4 regions of the Arthrobacter sp. fls2-241-R2A-172 genome follow, and region 4 is predicted to be linked to each of the others. Evidence: riboswitches for the same ligand, from Rfam matches in the RefSeq annotation. Region 4 holds a riboswitch; each other region holds the start of a gene.
The links. Region 4 has a riboswitch for S-adenosylmethionine ahead of metX (homoserine O-acetyltransferase MetX). Riboswitches for the same ligand answer to the same signal wherever they lie in the genome.
Positions count from the first base shown of each region.

Region 1: another riboswitch for S-adenosylmethionine. It lies ahead of QRM57_RS17445 (DUF1737 domain-containing protein); the one in region 4 lies ahead of metX (homoserine O-acetyltransferase MetX).
Region 2: another riboswitch for S-adenosylmethionine. It lies ahead of QRM57_RS13540 (aminotransferase class V-fold PLP-dependent enzyme); the one in region 4 lies ahead of metX (homoserine O-acetyltransferase MetX).
Region 3: another riboswitch for S-adenosylmethionine. It lies ahead of QRM57_RS06440 (hypothetical protein); the one in region 4 lies ahead of metX (homoserine O-acetyltransferase MetX).

Region 1 covers NZ_JARVTB010000013.1:32,221-37,134, reverse strand. The annotation lists gene QRM57_RS17455 (aromatic amino acid ammonia-lyase) at 1-1,099, opposite strand, end outside; gene QRM57_RS17450 (NtaA/DmoA family FMN-dependent monooxygenase) at 1,099-2,427, opposite strand; SAM riboswitch class IV at 2,593-2,706, shown strand; gene QRM57_RS17445 (DUF1737 domain-containing protein) at 2,720-2,983, shown strand; gene QRM57_RS17440 (rhodanese-like domain-containing protein) at 2,980-3,390, shown strand; gene QRM57_RS17435 (O-succinylhomoserine sulfhydrylase) at 3,391-4,599, shown strand; gene QRM57_RS17430 (hypothetical protein) at 4,610-4,914, shown strand, end outside.
Region 2 covers NZ_JARVTB010000008.1:142,130-147,043, reverse strand. The annotation lists gene rsgA (ribosome small subunit-dependent GTPase A) at 1-270, shown strand, start outside; gene hisN (histidinol-phosphatase) at 325-1,137, shown strand; SAM riboswitch class IV at 1,321-1,434, shown strand; gene QRM57_RS13540 (aminotransferase class V-fold PLP-dependent enzyme) at 1,468-2,874, shown strand; gene QRM57_RS13535 (class I SAM-dependent methyltransferase) at 2,995-3,783, shown strand; gene QRM57_RS13530 (metal-dependent transcriptional regulator) at 3,793-4,506, shown strand; gene QRM57_RS13525 (MFS transporter) at 4,524-4,914, opposite strand, start outside.
Region 3 covers NZ_JARVTB010000003.1:190,200-195,113, forward strand. The annotation lists gene QRM57_RS06425 (matrixin family metalloprotease) at 1-373, opposite strand, end outside; gene QRM57_RS06430 (VIT1/CCC1 transporter family protein) at 458-1,630, opposite strand; gene QRM57_RS06435 (hypothetical protein) at 1,856-2,047, shown strand; gene QRM57_RS06440 (hypothetical protein) at 2,044-2,400, opposite strand; SAM riboswitch class IV at 2,417-2,536, opposite strand; gene QRM57_RS06445 (sodium:solute symporter family protein) at 2,726-4,267, opposite strand; gene QRM57_RS06450 (helix-turn-helix domain-containing protein) at 4,536-4,914, shown strand, end outside.
Region 4 covers NZ_JARVTB010000003.1:594,968-599,881, reverse strand. The annotation lists gene QRM57_RS08175 (SGNH/GDSL hydrolase family protein) at 1-671, shown strand, start outside; gene QRM57_RS08170 (winged helix DNA-binding domain-containing protein) at 749-1,855, shown strand; gene metX (homoserine O-acetyltransferase MetX) at 1,886-3,013, opposite strand; SAM riboswitch class IV at 3,028-3,144, opposite strand; gene QRM57_RS08160 (bifunctional o-acetylhomoserine/o-acetylserine sulfhydrylase) at 3,318-4,658, opposite strand; gene QRM57_RS08155 (VOC family protein) at 4,864-4,914, shown strand, end outside.

The DNA of each region.
Region 1 (4,914 bases), on a different contig from region 4:
CGATGCGCCGCTCGCTGGAGATGCCCACATGGGCCAAAGCGAGCCGCAACACTTCAAAGGACAGCGCCAACTGGGTGGGCTGGAAATTCCCGCCAGACACCACCTGCCCGGACCCGACATCCACCAACGGGTTATCACCGCGACCGTTGAGTTCCACTTCCAGCGCCTCACCCAGATCCGACACCAAGGACCGGAATGCCCCGTGTGTCTGCGGTGCGGCCCGGAAGGAGAGGGCGTCCTGAACCGAAACCTCAGCCCGGACATCCTCCAGCCAGCCGCCGCTCAAAAGTCGACGAACAGCAGCGGCCGAGTCCCGCTGCCCGTTCACTGCCTTGGCTGCCTGGATCGCCGGCGAAAACGGGCTGAGGTTCCCGCCGCCGTCGTACCTTGCGATGGTTTCAAGGGACAAGGAAAGCGCGACGTCGGCAAGTTCGGCCAGGTGCCGCAGTCGCCTAAGGACCAGGGCACCGACGCCCACGGAGTAGGAGTTCGCGCTCACCAGTGACAGGGCCTCACCGGCTGCGAGAGTGAGGGGCTGCAGCCCGGCATCGGCGAGCGCTTTGGCCCCCGGGACCAAGGTGCCGTGGGAATCGAACGCTTCACCTTCGCCGAGGGCCACAGCCGCGACGGCGGCGAGTTGGGTGAGGTCCGATGAGCCCACTGAGCCTTCGGAAGGGATGGCGGGGTGGACGCCGCGGTTCAGGAGTTCGGCATAGAAACGGGCCGTGTCGGGACGCACTCCTGAGCCACCACGGCTGAATCCCACAAGGCGGGCAAGAATGACGGCCCGGGCGGCGGCGCGGTCCAGATATGGGCCCACGCCACTGTTGTGATACCGGACAACCTGAACCTGATAGTTGAGGATCGACTTGTCCTCCACAACGGTGTCACGACCGGATCCCAGCAGGGTATTGAGCCCGTAGACCCGCTGGCCGGACGCCGCAACCTGCTCCAGGATCTCCCGGGATCGGCCGATTAAAGTCAACGCATCATGGTTGAGTTTCACGTGAAACGAGTCGTTGCTGGCAACCAGGGCCAAGCGTTCAGCGCGTATCGGGGCCGTCCCTACCACCAGGGTCCCCGCATCATCAGACGTCATCAGAAGTCCAGGAGGTTCTGCCGGAATCCGCCGTTGCCGTAACTCTTCCTCAACAACCCCCGCCGACGCAGCTCAGGGGTTAGTTTGTCCAGCACTCCATGCACCGTCACGGGATCCACGAAGCCGGAGAAAAGGAACCCGTCGCCGCCCACCGCGGAGCCGGTCTCCTCGAGATAGTCGGCGATTTCGCCCACCGTACCGATGATCGAGTCCCCTGCCCCGCCGCTACGGGCCTGCAGGATCTGGCGAAGCGTGGAACCTGGCGGCGCTGCTTTGGCGAAGTGCTCCAAGGTGCCCTGGTTGCTGTTGGTAGTCAGCTCGGGCAACGGGGCATCGAGGTCGAACTGCTTGAAGTCGATGACAGAAAGGTAGGAGATGGAGTTGAGCTGGCTGTCGATGTCCCGTTGGGTGAGCTCACGCCGCTGGGCACGCAGCTCCTCAGCTTCCGCAGCCGAACCGACCACCGTGGGCTTGAGGACAAACAGGACCTTCACGTCATCGGGGTTCCTGCCGGCCTTCGCAGCCTCGGCACGGATGGAGTCCCGGTATGCCTTCATCCCGTCTGCGCCTCGTGCCAAGGCGATCGCTACATCGGCATGCCCGCCAGCGAAGGCCTTGCCGCGGGGTGAAGCCCCGGCCTGAACCAACACGGGCTCCTCCGGCAGGGGCGCCGTGTTCAGCGGGCCCCGGACCTTGAAGAAGTCGCCTTCATGGTTGATCGGGTGAACCTTGGTGTGGTCTGCGAATACCCCGGCGGAAACGTCCTCAAGCACGGCGCCTGGTTCCCAACTCCGCCAAAGCCGCCTCACGACGTCGACGAATTCCTCCGCTTTCTCATACCGCAGGTCGTGTTCAATCTGCTGGTCCAGCCCGTAGTTCTGCGCGGCGAGGTCGCTGCCGGAAGTCACCACGTTCCAGCCAAGCTGCCCCTCTGAGAAGTGCTGCAAGGTGGCCAGCAGCCGGGCGGCAGTGAAGGGCGGGTAGAAGGAAGCGCTGACCGTGGGCACGATCCCGAGGTGCTCTGTGGCGGAGAGCAGGTAGGGAACCAATGCGAGGGGGTCGTGCTTGGGCGCGAAGGAAGCGTGCGCCAAGGACACCTCGGCCGTACCGCCGTAGGTATCAGGAACGGTAAGTGAGTCCTCGATGATGAACAGGTCGAGCCCGGATCGCTCGAAGGCCCGCACGGCCTCCTGGTACAGGGCAGGCTTCTTCCAGTCATAGCCCAGCCCGTAGCCGGGCGTCCCCCAACCCTGAACTCCGAATCCGTGGCCCACGAACCATCCAAAATGCAGCATGGCCTTGAGTGTAGGACTGCTCTGTTCGTTCACCGCGACCTGGTTTCTTGCGAAGTTACAGGGGGACGTACTGGGTCAATTATGCTCCCGGGACGTCATAAATGGGTCCTGCCACAGCACCCTCCGGTTACGCAACATGACGGCGGGCAAACCCCCGCCACATGCAGCCCAGGCGCCCTGAATGCTACGTTTTTCTTGAGTAATGAGTACCAGCGCGAAGCCCTGACTTGCTGGTCGGCAACCCTCTCTCCGGCGGGGTGCCTCAGGTGACTACTCGGCGTATCGGACAAATTCGAACTGCAAGCGTGACTGAGGAGCACCAGCAATGCCTGAACCCACTGAAGAAAAACTTTCCTACCGCCTGATCACAGGCCCGGACACCCGCGATTTCTGCGAGCGGATCAGCTCCGCACTCGCCGAGGGCTATGTGCTCCATGGCAGCCCGGCAGCCACCTTTAACGGCACGGACGTCATCGTCGCCCAGGCAATCGTGCTTCCCGCAGCGATCGCCCACGCAGACGCCGCCGTGGCCGACGCCGTCGACCAGCTTGAAAATGACGACGACGAAGCGTTCGAGGGCCACGCATGAGCTACGCAGGCGACCTGACCCCGCAGGACGCGTGGGCCAAACTTGAGGCAGGTGCCATCCTGGTGGATGTCCGTGCCGAGGGCGAATGGGCCCACATCGGTATCCCGGACACCAAAGCCACGGACAACGATCCCCTGTTCATCCAGTGGAACCTCGCCGGCGGCATCCCCAACTCCCGCTTCATTGAGGACCTGCGGCAGCAAGCGCCCGAAGACGACGGCGTGGAGCTCGTCTTCCTGTGCCGCTCCGGCCAGCGTTCAATCGCAGCAGCCATCGCCGCAACCCAGGCAGGCTTCACCGCGTACAACGTCCTTGAGGGCTTTGAAGGCGAACCTGACCGCTATGGCGAGCGCACTGTAAATGGCTGGAAAAACCGTGGCCTACCAACGAACCTGGGGACCGACTAAGTGACTTTCAATCCCGACGCCGCTGGCTGGAATCCTGATACCCAGGCCGTCCGTGGCGGTCTTGACCGCACCAACTTCCAGGAAACGTCCGAGGCCGTCTTCCTGAACTCCGGCTTCGTCTACGAATCGGCTGCCGCTGCCGAACGTGCCTTCACCGGCGAGGACGAACGATTCGTCTACTCCCGTTACGGCAACCCCTCCGTGGCCACCTTCCAGGAACGGCTCCGCCTGCTGGAAGGCACCGAGGCTTGCTTTGCGACGGCGTCCGGCATGTCTGCGGTATTCACCGCCTTGGGTGCCCTGCTGGCTGCCGGGGACCGCGTAGTCGCCGCCCGCTCCCTGTTCGGGTCCTGCTTCGTGATCCTCAACGAAATCCTTCCGCGCTGGGGCGTGGAGACAGTATTCGTTGACGGACCCGACCTGGACCAGTGGCGTGAAGCCTTGTCCAAGCCCACCACGGCCGTGTTTTTCGAATCTCCGTCCAACCCCATGCAGGAGATCGTCGACATCGCCGCGGTCAGCGAGCTGGCGCATGCCGCCGGCGCGACCGTCGTCGTCGACAATGTCTTTGCCACTCCACTGCTGCAGCGCTGTGGTGAGCTGGGCGCCGACGTGATCGTGTATTCCGGCACCAAGCACATCGACGGCCAGGGCCGCGTTCTTGGCGGCGCCATCCTGGGCACCAAGGAGTTCATCGACGGCCCGGTCAAGCAGCTCATGCGGCACACCGGACCTTCGCTGTCCGCGTTCAACGCCTGGGTGCTGACCAAGGGTTTGGAGACCATGGGGCTGCGCGTGAATCACAGCTCTGCGTCCGCTTTGAAGATCGCGGAATGGCTCGAGCAGCAGCCCGCCATCAGCTGGGTCAAGTACCCGCTGTTGAAGTCCCACCCGCAATACGAGCTCGCAGCTAAGCAGATGAAGGCCGGCGGAACAGTGCTGACTTTCGAGTTGTCCCCGTCGTCAGGACGTTCCGCGAAGGAGGCCGCCTTCGCTTTGCTGGACGGCCTCGGAGTCATCGACATCTCCAACAACCTGGGCGACTCCAAGTCCCTCATCACCCACCCGGCCACGACGACCCACCGGGCCATGGGTCCGGAGGGCCGCGCAGCAATTGGGCTGAGCGATGGCGTGGTTCGCTTGTCCGTGGGCCTGGAAGACGTGGACGACCTCATCCTGGATCTGGAGAAGGCCCTCAAACAGGTCTAACCTTGCTGCCATGAGCGGGACGTATCCTTACCGCCGTGCCGGAGCAGTCATCGTTGCCGGCACGGTGGTGTGGTTCGTGGGAATCTCACCTGTCAGCCGTGTGTACATCACGCCGGACGCAGCAGAACGACTGCGGATGCTCCATGCGGGTCGACGTGGCTGGGTGGTGGGACAGCACTTGGCTGCCGCCGGAACCGTCGCCGTGCCGGTGGGATTCGCAGCGTTCGCAGGCGCCGTTCCGGACACCGGCAAAGAACGTGGAAAGCCCAAGAAGTGGGCCGTTGCCGCCGCAACCGCACTGCTCGCCGGTGCCCC
Region 2 (4,914 bases), on a different contig from region 4:
GATACTCCCGGCATCCGCTCCTTCGGTTTGGCCCATGTGGACCCGGACCGGATCCTGCGTTCCTTCCCCGACTTGGAGCCCGGCACGGATGGCTGCGAACGCGGCTGCAAACACGACGCAACCGCCATCAATTGCGGACTGGATGCGTGGGTCAACGAAGGCCATGCCGGACCGTCAGGCGTCGCCCGCCTTGCCTCACTGCGTCGCTTGCTTGGGGCTGATCCCCGGCTCGAAGCGAAAGAGGCCAAGGAATTGGGCACGGTCAACTGATCGTGGCGGCTTCACGTCCCCACTGCGGCCAGTGATTCAGGATAGTTTGGTGGCATGACCCATCCCGTTTCCACCTACAACGATGACTTGCGTCTCGCCCACGTCCTCGCAGACTCAGTAGATGCCCAGACCATGGATCGCTTCAAAGCGCTGGACCTGCAGATCGAAACCAAGCCGGACCTCACACCCGTCACAGATGCGGACAAGGCCGCGGAGGAAGCGATTCGCGGCCAGCTGTCCCGTTCCCGCCCCCGCGACGCCGTCCTGGGCGAGGAATTCGGCAGCAGCGGACACGGCTCGCGTCGTTGGATCATCGATCCCATCGATGGCACCAAGAATTTTGTTCGCGGTGTTCCGGTATGGGCAACGTTGATTGCGCTGGTCGATGAAGGCGAACCGGTTGTTGGCGTAGTGAGCGCCCCGGCTCTGGGCAAGCGGTGGTGGGCAGCCAAGGACATGGGCGCTTACATGGGCCGTTCGCTCGCCTCCGCCACACGCCTGAAGGTTTCCAACGTCTCCCGGTTGGCGGACGCGTCGATGTCGTACTCGAGCCTTTCCGGCTGGAAGGAACGCGGCAACCTCGACGAATTCATGGGACTCACAGAGGACATCTGGCGTACTCGCGCCTACGGGGATTTCTGGTCCTATTGCCTGGTCGCCGAAGGCGCCGTGGATATCGCCTGCGAACCTGAGCTGAATCTCTACGACATGGCTGCCTTGGTGCCCATCGTCACGGAAGCCGGCGGACGCTTCACGTCGCTGGAGGGCGAAGACGGACCGTTCGGCGGTAACGCGTTGGCCACCAACTCGATATTGCATTCGGAGGTCCTCAAGCGCCTCAACCCTGGGCTGGACGACCTCCTCTAGCTCCGGTTGCGGCACGGCCCGCATCGAACCATCACGAAATTTTCGACGGCGGACGACCCCTTTTGGGGCCGTCCGCCGTTTTATCTTCGCCCAATGACGACTTTTTCGTTCCACGTAACAATGCGCTTAACAATGTCCACCGGCTTTGGAGTGGCTGATGGGTATGCCCTAACCTTTTTTACAGGTCACGAGTGCCAGCGCTAAACCCCGGTTTGCTGGCCGGCAACCCTCCATTCGCGGTGGGGTGCCCCGGGTGACGACCCGGCCGGTCCGGAACGGATACGGCAAGCGCGGATCCCCCATGCGGGGGTCCCTCTTAAGTGAGGTCCCATGAGCACCGTTACGTTCAACGCCAACACCATTCCGTCGTTTGCTGAGGCAAGCGCAGTGCCGGTTGCTGCTGCACGTCCGCTGGCCGCTGTCACGGGCGCGGAGTTGCAGGCGCCCCTGATCCAAGGCGGCCATGTCCGTTATGCCAACCTCGACTACGGCGCATCGGCACCTGCCCTGACCATCGTCTCGGCGCACCTCAACGAGGTTTTGCCTTACTACGCCAGCGTTCACCGCGGTGCGGGTTTTGCTTCGCAGATCAGCACCTCTGTCTACGAAAATTCCCGGAACATCGTGCGTGAATTCGTGGGCGGCCGGGCTGATGACTCCGTGATTTTCACCCGCAACACCACTGACTCCCTGAACTTGCTGGCCGGATGCCTCCCCGTGGTTGATGGCCAGGTCGCTGGCGAGGTCCTGTACCTGGACATCGAACACCACGCCAACCTGCTGCCTTGGCAGGGTGTGCCCCACCGAAGCGTCGTTGCAGCACCAACCCTGGCCGCAACGTTGGATAAACTCCGCGATGAACTCGCCCAAGGCGGCGTGAGCCTGCTGGCGGTCACGGGCGCTTCGAACGTCACCGGTGAAATCCTCCCCATCGCCGAACTGGCTTCCCTTGCCCACGGGTTCGGCGCACGGATCGTGGTGGACGCCGCCCAACTTGCACCCCACCGCCGCATCAACATCGCAGAAGCGGACATCGACTACCTGGTCTTCTCCGGCCACAAGCTCTACGCTCCGTTCGGCGCTGGAGTGGTGGTGGGGCGCCCTGACTGGCTCGACGCCGGTGTCCCCCACCTGGCTGGCGGCGGAGCCGTCCGTGAAGCCCGGTTGGATTCGGTCAGCTGGGCTACCGGCCCGGCCCGCCATGAGGGCGGTTCTCCCAACGTTCTGGGAGCGGCAACCCTGGCCCGCGCCACCCAGGTGTTGGCCGGCCTGGATGAGCAGGAATGGCATGACCATGAAGCGGCCATACGTTCCTACCTTGTTGAAGGCCTGGAAGCGATTGAGGGCGTCTCTGTCCACAAGATCTTCAGCGATTCCGTAGACACCATTGGTGTGGTCAACTTCTCCGTGGAAGGCTTCGACGCCGGTTTGGTCGCCGCCTACCTCGCGGCGGAACACGGTGTCGGCCTTCGGGATGGCCGGTTCTGCGCCCACCCGCTGCTCAAGCGCCTGGGACTGCCGTCAGGTTCGCTGCGGGCAAGCTTCGGCGTCGGCTCCCGGTTGGAGGACGCCACCAGGTTGCTGGCAGGCATCGAGGAACTCAAGCGCAACGGACTTGGCTGGGACTACGTAGTGGACGAAGGCCGCTGGGTACCCGCGAACGACCACCGCAGCTACCCTGAATGGGCACCCAATACTCCGGGCACGGCAGGCGCAGCGCCCTGCACTGTGGACTAGGAATCCGCGCACCAAAGGGTTCCACGGCTGCGGTAAATTCGTAGGGTACCTTTTGGCAACCCTGTGAAGGAGCTCCGCGTGTCCACGCCGTCCCCCGGAGCCGCGAGTCATCCGGCGGTCATTCCCGGACCAGCAGGACCACGCGGTCCCAAGCTCCACGCCACCCGCAGGCACGAACTGGGCCAAAGCTTCCAGGACGGCGGGGAACATTATGACCGCGTGCGCCCCGGATACCCCATGGACTCCCTGGAATGGATCCTGCCCCAAGGGGCCCGGACAGCGGCCGACATCGGGGCGGGCACCGGCAAGTTCACGTCGCTTCTCCTCCAGCGGGACCTGGAGGTTGCCGCCGTCGATCCTTCACCGGACATGCTGGAACAACTGCGCAAAAGCTATCCGCAGGTCAACGCACTGGTGGGAACAGCCGAGGCAACAGGGCTGACGGACTCAGCATTCGACGTCGTCAGCGTTGCGCAGGCATGGCACTGGTGCGACCCCCTCCCCGCCAGCACGGAGATCGCCAGGATCCTCAGGCCCGGCGGAACGATGGGCCTAGTGTGGAACCAGCTGGACACGTCCATTCCCTGGGTCCACAGGCTGTCCCGGATCATGCACGCGGGAGATGTCCACAAGCCGGGATTCCGGCCAGTTATCGGTCCGGAGTTCCATGGCCTGGAACGCCACCTGACCACATGGGAGGATCCCCTGACTCCGGAGGACATCATGGAGTTGGCGAAGTCGCGCAGTTACTACCTCCGTGCCGGCGAGACCACCCGTGCGAAAGTCATGGATAACCTCAAGTGGTACCTCCACGAACATCTTGGACATGCTGCGGGCGAAACAGTGCCCGTGCCCTACGTGACGCAAACGTGGCGTGCACTCAAGGTCCAGGGTGCGCCGCCACGGTAGGCTTGGTGTGTGAAGACCAGTACGCCCTCCTCCTCGATCGAGGACTACGTCAAGGTCATCTACTCCTATACGGAGTGGCAGGACAAGCCGATCACGTCCTCCCAGCTCGCCCAAAGGCTGGGCGTGGCCAACTCCTCCGTCTCGGAAATGGTCCGCAAGCTCAAAGACCAGGGCTTGGTTGACCACCAGCCCTACAGCGCCATTCGACTGACCTCTGAAGGCATGCGGCTGGCCTTGTCCATGGTGCGTCGGCACCGGCTCATCGAAACCTACCTTGTGGAGGAACTGGGCTACAGCTGGGACGAGGTCCACGACGAAGCCGAGATGCTTGAGCATGCGGTGTCCGACACCTTCATCGAACGCATGTCAGCCAAGCTTGGACACCCCGTCCGGGATCCGCACGGCGATCCCATTCCGTCGGCAGACGGAATGGTGGACTTGCCGCACGCGTACCAAATGATCGAACTGGACCAAGGCCATGCCGGGAAGATCACCCGCATCAGCGACGAAAACCCCGATCTCCTCCGTTACCTGGCTGCCCAGGACATCGCGCTGGACGCGCCTGTTGAAGTCATGGGGCGCAAGCCGTTCGGTGGGGCACTCGTTGTGAGGATCGGCAGCGGACCGGATCGCCGTGAGTTTGACCTGGCCGACGAAGTCGCATCGGCTCTCTGGGTGCAAAGCGCAGGAGTCCATCCTGGGTGCGTGCTCCCCGGGCACTGAAGCAGCCGCACGTCCGGCTAGCTGCGCTGGCTGGCGGGACCGCCGTCGTCGGACGCCGTGTCAGTAACGCTTCCAGCAGAGGCAGCCGCTTCGCGCGGCGGGTTCCGGATCCCGACGGCGGACGCCAGGCCCCCGATGACGAAAAGGGCCGCGGTGACCAGCAAGGCATTATCCAGGCCCTGCCGCGTGAACACCGGTCCAACGATCACCCCGGCGAAGGCAATGGTAATCAAGCCGGCAATGCGAGCCACTGCGTTATTGACCGCCGAGCCTATACCGGCCTCCTCCGTGGGCACTGCACCCAGTATCGCCGCTGTCAGGGGAGCCACCAGAGTAGCCAAACCCACGCCGAAGACAATCTGGCCGGGAAGCACCTGCGTCCAATAGTTGAGGGGCTCCTGGACCGTC
Region 3 (4,914 bases), 400 kb from region 4:
AATGCAGCGGTCGGCAGGGCGAGTACCCAACGGGAGTGCCGTCGTCGTTGGTTGCCAGGAACTTGTACGAATCGTTGGTGGTTCCGGGCGCCGGCGGTGAGGCCAGCGGGGCGTCTGCTTCCTCAAGTCCCGGCGGCGGCGCGTCGACCGGTCGGGCGGCCTTCCCTTGCCCCTGGCTTCCTGGCTGCGGCGTGCCTGGCACGCCCGCCCCGGGAAAGAGCGCTGTGATGCGGGGGTCGCCGTGCAGGTAACCGCTGACCACGACGGCAATGACGGCCGCGACGACGGCCAGGAGGACACCGCGGAGAACACGCAAAGCAGTTCCCGTGCGCCGGTGCCTGGGCACACGCACTTCTTCCCGCTCCGGGTCCACGGCTCTCCATTCCTCACGCCCTGGTCACGCGGGGCAGCGCGGAGGACGAACCAACAGTACGGGCTGCGGCCGGAGCCGTCCAACTCAGACGATCGCTGCGCCGAAGAGCAATCCCAGTCCGTAGGTGGCGGCTGCCGCTCCGAGGCCGATCGCAAGCTGCCGCAGGCCGCGGCTGAGCGGCGACGTACCGGAAAGGAGGCCGACGACGGCGCCGGTCGCCAACAGCGCGATGCCCACCAGGACGCCAGCCACCATGAGGGCTGCGACACCGGTCATGCCGAACAGGAACGGCAGGATGGGGATGATGGCGCCCGAGGCGAAGAAGCAGAAGCTGGACAACGCTGCGCCCCAGGCTGAGCCCACGGATTCGTGCTCGTCCTCGGCGGGCTTTTCGGGTTGCAGGGAGAGGCTGGGATCGCAATCGCAGCTGAACAATCCCATGCGTTCGGCGGCCCGGTGCTCGGCCGCTTCCTGGGTCATGCCGCGGGCCAGGTAGACCAGGACCAGTTCGTTGTGCTCAATGTCCAGGGACGGCGCAGCGGTGAGCGTGGCCTGCGTGGGGAGGGTGGCGTTGAGCAGTTCCCGTTGCGAGCGCACGGAGACGTATTCTCCCGCGCCCATGGAAAGGGCTCCTGCCAGCAAACCCGCCACGCCGCTCATCAACACCACCGGGCTGGGCACCCCGGTGGCGGCCATGCCCATGACCAGGGAAAGGTTGCTGACCAGGCCGTCGTTCGCGCCAAAGACTGCGGCGCGGAAGGTGCCGGACAACCTGTTCCGGCCACGGGTTGCGAGTCCGCGGACCACTTCTTCATGGATTTGCTCATCCGCCACCATGGCTGGCGTTGCGGCCGGCTCGGTGCCGTAGGGGGAGCGGCCTTCGGCCCGCTGCGCCAAAGCGAGCACAAACACCGATCCGAAGTTGCGGGCAAGGAAGCCCAGGAACTGGCTGCGACCGGACGCCGCCTTGGGCATTCCTGCGTGCTCCCCGAGGAGCTTGAGCCAGTGGGCTTCGTGCCTGCCTTCGGCCTCGGCCAAGGCCAGCAGGATCTGGCGTTCTTCGCCGTCCCGGCGTTGGGCGAGTTCCCGGTATACGGCGGCTTCGGCCCGCTCGTCCGCCAGGTACTGACGCCAGCGCCTGATGTCCGAGGACGTCGGCGCGGTTAGTGGTGCTTCGGCCTCTTGCGGGGCTTCGGTTTCGTTGATGGGGTCCGGAACGGGGCTCGACGGACCGTGGGATTCCTGGTGCTGTTGCACTTTTTCTCCTGTGCTGGGTGGGGTAGTTACGGCCCCATTGCATGCCCAACACTACCGGTTATTTTCGGGGATTTTTGGCTGGTATTCCTTACCCGGAATGTTCGGTGCGCCGTAATTTCGGCCCCTTGACCGGTCCGTGGGCCGGTGCTCAGATGGAATGACAGGGCGGGGTCTCCCGCGCAAGGTCATCGGGCCGTTCGCGGCCCATGGGACGGAGGTTGCATCATGAACACCACCGAATCACACGCCAATTACCCGGAGCGGGCAACTGTGGAGTCCGACCCGGCCTACGACTACGCAGAGGACCAGGAAGTGGACGAGCCCTGGGTGGAGGAAGTGGACGCACCGGAGGATGACGAACGGGTGGTCCCGATCGATGAAACGGACGACTTCCGGGAGGAAGACGAAGAGGATTAGGCAGCTGGCTCCGGAAAATAAAAGTGCCTCGGCAGCCCCATGGACTTTCCGACGGCGGCAACGGTCACCGTCAGCGTCGCTGACGCAGCGCACCATTGGGTGGGGCGCACGGCCTGCGCAAGCGCCCGGGCGATCAACCGCGGATCGGGGTGCCGCAGCGTCACGCTCTTCGCTCCGGTCGCTATGGTGACGGTCCCCAGGAAGAGGTCGACGGCGGGGATCACCGTAACCTTGCTGGCTGCGGGTTCGGCGGGGGTGCCGGGTGTTTGGGCGCCAGGTGTTTGGGCGCCGGGTGTTTGGGCGCCGGGTGCCGGCGACGTGGGGGCTTGGCTGCTGTCGGCGTGGTACGGCAAGGTACTTCTCCTAGGGGGAGTGCTCTTGCCCGCTCGGTTGTCTTGGGTCCGGGGCGGGCCGCTTCCTCATCCGAACCACCCGTGAACATGGGGTTGGTGTGTGGCCAGTCGGAGCTTGGCACCACATCTCTTGAAGCTGGCACCACACTACCGCACGCGCGCGCTCGTTGTGGGGCCTGGTGAGCGTATGTGGGTGGGGTTTTGGCGCGCAGAGCAGGCCCCACAACGAGTACTTTCCGGGGGTACAGCAAAACGGCGACGCTCCCCGATAAGGGGAGCGCCGCCGTCGGGCGTTGCTTTGTTTCGCTTGTCCTGCGTGTTTGGGTTAGTTAGCCCTGCTGGAGCTGACCGGGTGTGCTTCGATCGGCAGTTCGTCGGAGATCGCGCCAGCCACTCGCTTGTCCCAGGCGGCCCGGACTGCGGGATCGGTGCGCGGGGTGAGGAGCGAGATGACCACGTAAGCGACGAACGAGGCCGCGAGGCCGTAGTAGATGGGTTCGTTCGCGTAGACGCCGTCTTCGCTGGGAATGACTCCGGTTGCGAACATGATCAGCAAGGCCAGTGTCAGCACGGACCCAACCGCCATGGACCATGCAGCCGCGATGCCTGTGCCGCGCTTCCACACCAGGCCGCCGAGGATCGCGACCAGGAGGCCGCCCACCAGGATGTCGTAGGCGATGGTGAGGGCTACCACCACGTCTTGCGCGGCCATGGAGATCAGGACCGCAACGATGCCCAGGCCAAGGACCCAGTAACGGTTGGCCTTGACGTCGTGCTCGGGGTTTTCGGTGTCGTCAGTGTTGATGGTCTTGCCGAACCAACTGGCCACGAACGGGACGACGTCGGCGCGGGCAACCGTAGCGGCAGCGATCAGTGCACCGGAGGCGGTGGACATCATGGCGGCGACAGCCGCGGCCATCACCAGGCCACCGATGCCGACGGGGAGGATGTGGGTTGCCACCTCGGCGTAAACAACGTCCTTGCCGAGGTTCGCGACGTCGATATCCGGCAGTGCCACGCGGGCTGCGAGACCAATGAAGGCGCCGGCGATGCCGTAAAGGATGCAGTAGACACCGGCCGTGGCGCCGCCCCAGCGGGCAACGGTGGGGGTCTTGGCGGTGAAGACGCGCTGCCAGATGTCCTGGCCGATCAGGAGGCCCAGCGTGTAAACAACGAAGTACGTGATGATCGTCTGGGTACCGATGCCGTCGATCTGGAAGAAGCTGTCCTTGAGGCGCCCACGGATGCCGTCCATGCCGCCGGCAGCGTTCATGACGAACGGCAGCATCAGGAAGAAGATGCCCACGGTCTTGATAATGAACTGCACCTGGTCAGCCAGGGTGATGGACCACATGCCGCCAATGGTTGAGTAGACCAGCACGATTGCCCCGCCAACGGCGATTGCCAGCCAGCGTTCCCAATCGAAGAGCACCACGAAGATGGTGGCGTAGGCGCCAGTGGACGTGGCGCACAGCATCAGGGTGTACGCGAGCATCACGATTCCGGATGTCTGCGTGGCCTTGCTGCCGTAGCGGAGGCTGAGCATCTGGGAGACGGTGTAGATCTTCAGGCGCTGGATGGTGCCGGCGAAGAGCAGGCTCAGCAGCAGCACACCGGCGCCGATGGCCACCACGAGCCACATTCCGGAAATGCCGAACTTGTAGCCCAGGCCGACGCCGCCGACGGTGGATGCGCCACCGAGGACCACCGCGGCCATGGTGCCTGTGTAAAGGAAGGGGCCAAGGCGGCGGCCTGCCACCAGGAAGTCGCTGTTGTTCTTGGTGCGGGACTTGCCCCACCAGCCGAACGCCAGCATGGCGAGCAGGTACACCACCACGATTGCGATGTTTATAGCCGAAGATTCCATGAACGGTCCTTGGAGCTGATGCACGGAGGTTTGGGGATTTCGACGATACTCCTGCGAAGGGTCGAAGTCTCCGTGCTGACGATTGGAGATTGGGGAGGGTGTCGTATGCCTCACAGACAACACTTGTTGCCTCAGAGGATATGTTGTGATGGGAGTAACAGTCAAGATGCTTAAGACATGCTTCCGTAGTTTCTGGCTTCCCTTCTGCGCGATCCGGCTACTATTGCTCCAATGACAGGGCCACATGACAGGCCTGAAAGGTTCGTGAATGAAGGCTCTCCCCGTTGAACCAAGCAACGTTCCAGTTGCCATCGGTTCCAGAATCCGCGCAGCCCGGCAGGCGCAACGACTCACCATCGAGCAGGTGGCAGACGCTACTGGTCTGACCAAAGGGTTCCTCAGCCGCGTGGAACGGGACCTGACATCGCCGTCGGTCGCGTCACTTGTCACCCTGTGCCAGGTTCTGTCCGTCTCCGTGGGGGACTTGTTCGCCGCACCGGAAACCCACCTGACCAAGCGCGACGACGGTCCCCGCATCTCCCTGGGTGGCCAAGGGATCGTGGAACGCCTGCTGACTGCGCGCTCCGAGCGTCGCCTGCAGATCCTGCAGGCCACCATCGAACCCCGCGGCCGCGGTGAGAACGAGC
Region 4 (4,914 bases):
GCCGTGGGCACGACGACTTCGCCTACGCCAACCTCGCCATCAGGGGCCGTCTGCTGCAGCAGATCGTCGACGAACAAGTGGGCCCTTGCCTTGAGCTCCAGCCCGATCTCGTCTCGATCTCCGCTGGCGGCAACGACCTCATCCGGCCGGGCGGCGACCCCGACCTGCTGGCCGAAAAGCTTGACGCCGCCGTGGCTCAGCTCGGTTCAGGCGGTGCCACGGTGGTCCTCTTCAACGGCCCCGACACTGCCTCGTCTGTCTTGGGGCGCATCCGCGGAAAGGTGGCCATCTACAACGAGAACCTCCGGACAGTGGCCGCACGGCACGACGCCATCATCGCGGACATGTGGTCCCTTCGTCAGCTGTCGGATTCCCAGATGTGGGATGTGGACCGGCTGCACTTCTCCCCCTTGGGCCACCACACCATCGCCATGATGGTCCTGGACGCCCTCAACGTCGAGCACACCCTTGAGCCATTGATGCCCAAAGCCCTCCCGCCGCGGACCTGGCGCGAAGCCCGCTCTTCGGACCTCGTCTGGGCGCGTGAGTACTTTGTCCCGTGGGTCCTGCGCAGGCTTCGGCACCAGTCTTCCGGCGACGGCATAACGCCAAAGCGCCCGACGCCGGGTCCCGTCTTCGGCGCCGACGGCACCTTGCTGCCGCGCAACTAACGTGCGGCTCGCGTCCGGGGAGGACCCCAATGTCGGATGACGGTTCTCCCCTGACGGGAAAGGTCCGGCAGTTGCGAATGAGGCGCCAGCAGCTGCGTGCTCCCCACGCCGGTTCGCTGGCCGAAGCCCTCCGCAACCTGCTGGCAGTCCAGTCACAGGAATTTGCTTACGCGCGGTGGACACTCGCCCAAAGGTGCCAACCCCACGCCGGGGTTAACGCAGCCGATGTCGAGCAGGCGGTGGCGGACGGCACCGTCCTGCGCACCCACATCCTCCGTCCCACCTGGCATTTTGTTCACCGGGACGATCTCGGCTGGCTGATGGGGTTGTCCGCCGACAGGCTCCATCAGGGAAACAAAGGCATGTACCGGCAAACCGGCCTGGACCAGGAAGCCGCAGCCCGAAGCGGACACGTCCTGGCGCGTGCCGTGGAGGGCGGGGCGCACAAGACCCGGGAAGAGCTCGCCGCGATCCTCGGCGCGGCCGGTTTGCCCAGCAAGGGTTTGGCGTTCATTTACCAACTCATGCACGCGGAAATCAGCCGGATACTGGTCAGCGGCACCCCCGTCCGGTCCGCGGGTGGTGCGCTGAAACAGACATACGCCCTGTTCGACGAACGGGTCACGGGCACCGCGGATGGGCCGCTGACGGGCACGGACCGTGAACAGGCCCTCGGCCGGCTGGCCCTGCGGTACTTCGCCAGCCGTGGACCTGCCACAGTCAAGGACTGCGCGGCCTGGTCGGGCCTCACCATGAAGGACGTGAACCTGGGGCTGACCGTTGCCCGTGAGCTCTCCCCCGGAACGCTCGGGGCGGCCTCTTTCGATGGGTTGGAATTTCACCTCGCCTCCGAAGACGTCGGAGGGTTTTCCGGGCCGCCCCAAGAGACGGCACTCCCCCGCGTTGACCTCATCCAGTGCTATGACGAGTACGTGATGGGGTACTCCCAGTCCCGGCACTTTCTCGGCGGAAAGGCACCGTACTTCCCCGAGGACAACAGCCCGCTGCACGTTGTCCTGGTGGACGGGCGCCTGGCAGGGTGGTGGCGGCACGCGTTCACCAACGGCGTCTGCGAACTCGACATCAGGATGGACCGGCCCACCACGCCTGATGAAGACATCGCACTGGACGCCGAAGTGGAGCGATACGGACGCTTCCTTGGCCTCCCGACCAAAAGGGCATGAGACGTCAAGGCTAAGCTGGGAGCCACTGCTTTAGGACTGGGAAAAGAAGGCCTGGTGGAGTTGCGCGGACAGTTGACCGATTTCGGTCAGGAAGCCGTCGTGGCCAATCGGGGCTTCGATGACGTGGACCGGTACGTTCCCGGGAAGCGCGGCCGCCAATTCCCGCGATTGTGCGGGGAAGTAAAGCCTGTCACTGTCCACCGCCGCAACGAAGAACTGCGCAGTGGTCCCGGACAGTGCGTCTTGGAGTGAGCCACGCCCCCTGGTCACGTCGTGGGACATCAGGGCTTCGGTGATGGCAACGTAGCTGTTCGCGTCAAAGCGGCGGACAAGCTTGTTCCCTTGGTGGTCCAGGTAGCTCTCCACCTGGTATCGGCCCCGCTCCGCGAGGACGGCGGCAACAAGCGGCGTTTCCTGGGGCTGCGGCTGACGTCCAAACCGGTAATCCAGTTCCAGGGCCGAGCGGTAGGTGATGTGCGCAATCCGGCGTGCCAACGCCAGGCCCTCTTCGGGGGCTGGGCCGCCGTAGTAGTCGCCGTTGTTGAAGTTCGGGTCCTGCCGGATGGCAAGGGTCTGGGCCTGCGCGAACGCAATCTGCTCGGCCGTGCTGTAGGCGCCGACCGAGATCACAGCGCACCGTTCAACCCGTTCGGGAAATGTCACGGCCCATTCCAGGGCCCTGGCACCTCCCATGGATCCGCCCAGTACGGAATGCCAGGCCTTGATTCCCAAGGTGTCTGCGAGTCGCGCTTCAGCCTCCGTGCTGTCGCGCAGCGTGATCAGGGGGAACCGGGATCCCCAGGGCTGGCCGTCCGGCGCTTCGGAGGACGGGCCCGTGCTTCCATAACAGCCGCCCACGATGTTGATGGAGACCACGAAGTACTTGGTGGTATCGATGGTGGCGCCAGGTCCGACGAGTTGTTCCCACCATCCTTCCTCGTCGGTTGCTCCGCGAGCCACATGCGTGCTGCCCGTGAGCGCATGCTCGATGAGCACGGCATTGGAGGCATCCGCATTGAGCCGGCCCCACGTTTCATAGGCCAGGACAACGTCCGGAAGGAAACCACCGGCCTCGAGTTCGAGCGAACCGATGCTGGCGTACTTAACCGTGCCGTCCGCTTCTTCGGCTGTGGGTATGGCTGTTGCAGTGATGGTCATTCCTTTGACACCTATCCTCGCGCTTGCCCGTCGCCTTGCGCGCGAACGGGCCAGGTCTTCACCCGGGGCACCCCACCGCGGAGGAGGGTTGCCGGCCAGCAAGCCGGGGCTACATGCTGGCACTCGTGACCTATAGAAAGAGTGTAGGAAAAACCGGGCCACTCTGGCGAAGAATGTGACAACACTGTGACGGTTTCGGGTCACATCGTTCGCAAATGGGCGCTGTGGAGCGCCGCCCTTCGAATATTCGACGGCGCGGGGCGGCGCTGCACAGAAGGTGTTCGTTACTGGATCAGGCGGGCCACTAAGCTCCCTTGGCCGCCCTGAAGCCTGCTTCGAGGTCGGCGATGATGTCGTCCACGTGCTCGATGCCAACAGACAGGCGCACCAGGCCTGGTTTCACGCCGGCGATCTCCTGCTGCTCTGCGGTCAACTGGCTGTGCGTGGTGGAGGCCGGGTGGATGACCAGCGAACGCACATCGCCGATGTTTGCCACGTGTGAGTGAAGCTCCAGCCCGTCCACGAAGCGCTTGCCGGCTTCGACGCCGCCCTTGATGTTGAAGGCGACGATGGCGCCGGTGCCGTTGGGGCCATACTTCTTGCCGCGCTGGTACCACGGGCTGGACGGCAGACCCGCGTAGGCGACCGATTCGACGTCGTCGTGCGCTTCAAGCCATTCCGCCACTTTGGTGGCGTTGGCGACGTGGCGTTCCACGCGAAGGCTCAAGGTTTCCAGCCCCTGGGCGATCAGGAAGGCATTGAAAGGCGCGACGGCGGAGCCCAGGTCCCGGAGCAACTGGACGCGGGCCTTGAGGATGTAGGAGAGGTTTGCGCCGAGCGCCCCGTCCTTGCCGAGGTCGCGGGCATAGACCAGGCCGTTGTAGCTGGGATCGGGGGTGTTGAAGCCCGGGAACCGCTCGGGGTCCTTGCCGAAGTCGAAGTTCCCCGAATCCACGATCACGCCGGCAATTGCCGAGCCGTGTCCGCCGAGGTACTTGGTGGCGGAGTGCACCACGATGTCGGCGCCCCATTCGATGGGACGGATCAGGTAGGGAGTGGACAGGGTGTTGTCGACAATGAGCGGCACCCCGGCCTGGTGCGCGACCCCTGCGATACCTTCGATGTCCAGGACGTCCTGGCGCGGATTGGACACCACTTCGCCGAAGAAGAGTTTGGTGTTCGGCTGCACGGCGTCACGCCACTGGTCCAGGTTGTCCGGGTCTGCGACGAAGGTAACCGAAATACCGAACTTCTTCAGGGTATGCGCGAGCAGGTTGTAGGTCCCGCCGTAGAGGCTGGGGCTGGCCACAACGTGGTCACCTGCCTCGGCGATGTTCAGGATGGCGAAGGTCTCCGCCGCTTGTCCGGAGCTGAGCAGGAGCGCGCCGAGGCCCCCTTCAAGGCTGGCGATCCGCTGTTCAACGGCATCCTGGGTTGGGTTTCCGATGCGGGTGTAGATCGGCGCGAGCTCAGCCAGTGCGAAGCGGTTGGCTGCGCTTTCGGCGCTGGGGAACACGAAGGACGTGGTCTGGTAGATCGGCAGCGAACGAGCACCGGTGGCGGCGTCGGGCTCTTGACCTGCATGGATCTGGCGGGTTTCGAAAGACCATCCTTGGGACATGGAGTTCTCCTGTTCGTGGCACATGGTTTCAACGGAATTGATGGAGTGGTGTGAACTGGGGCCAGTCTAGGAACACCCTGCGGGCCTTGGACAGCTTTGTGACGCCGGTGGAATGATTCGGTCCCCCGGCGTACGTTTGTGACACTGTTGCACCCTTGTGCAATAACATCCCATGTTGGTAAGGCTTGGCTTAGCTGAGACGCCGATCACAAAGTGCCAAGATGATGCCATGCGCATGGATCACGTCTCTTACGCCTGTGAACGAGATGGCCTTTTGGCC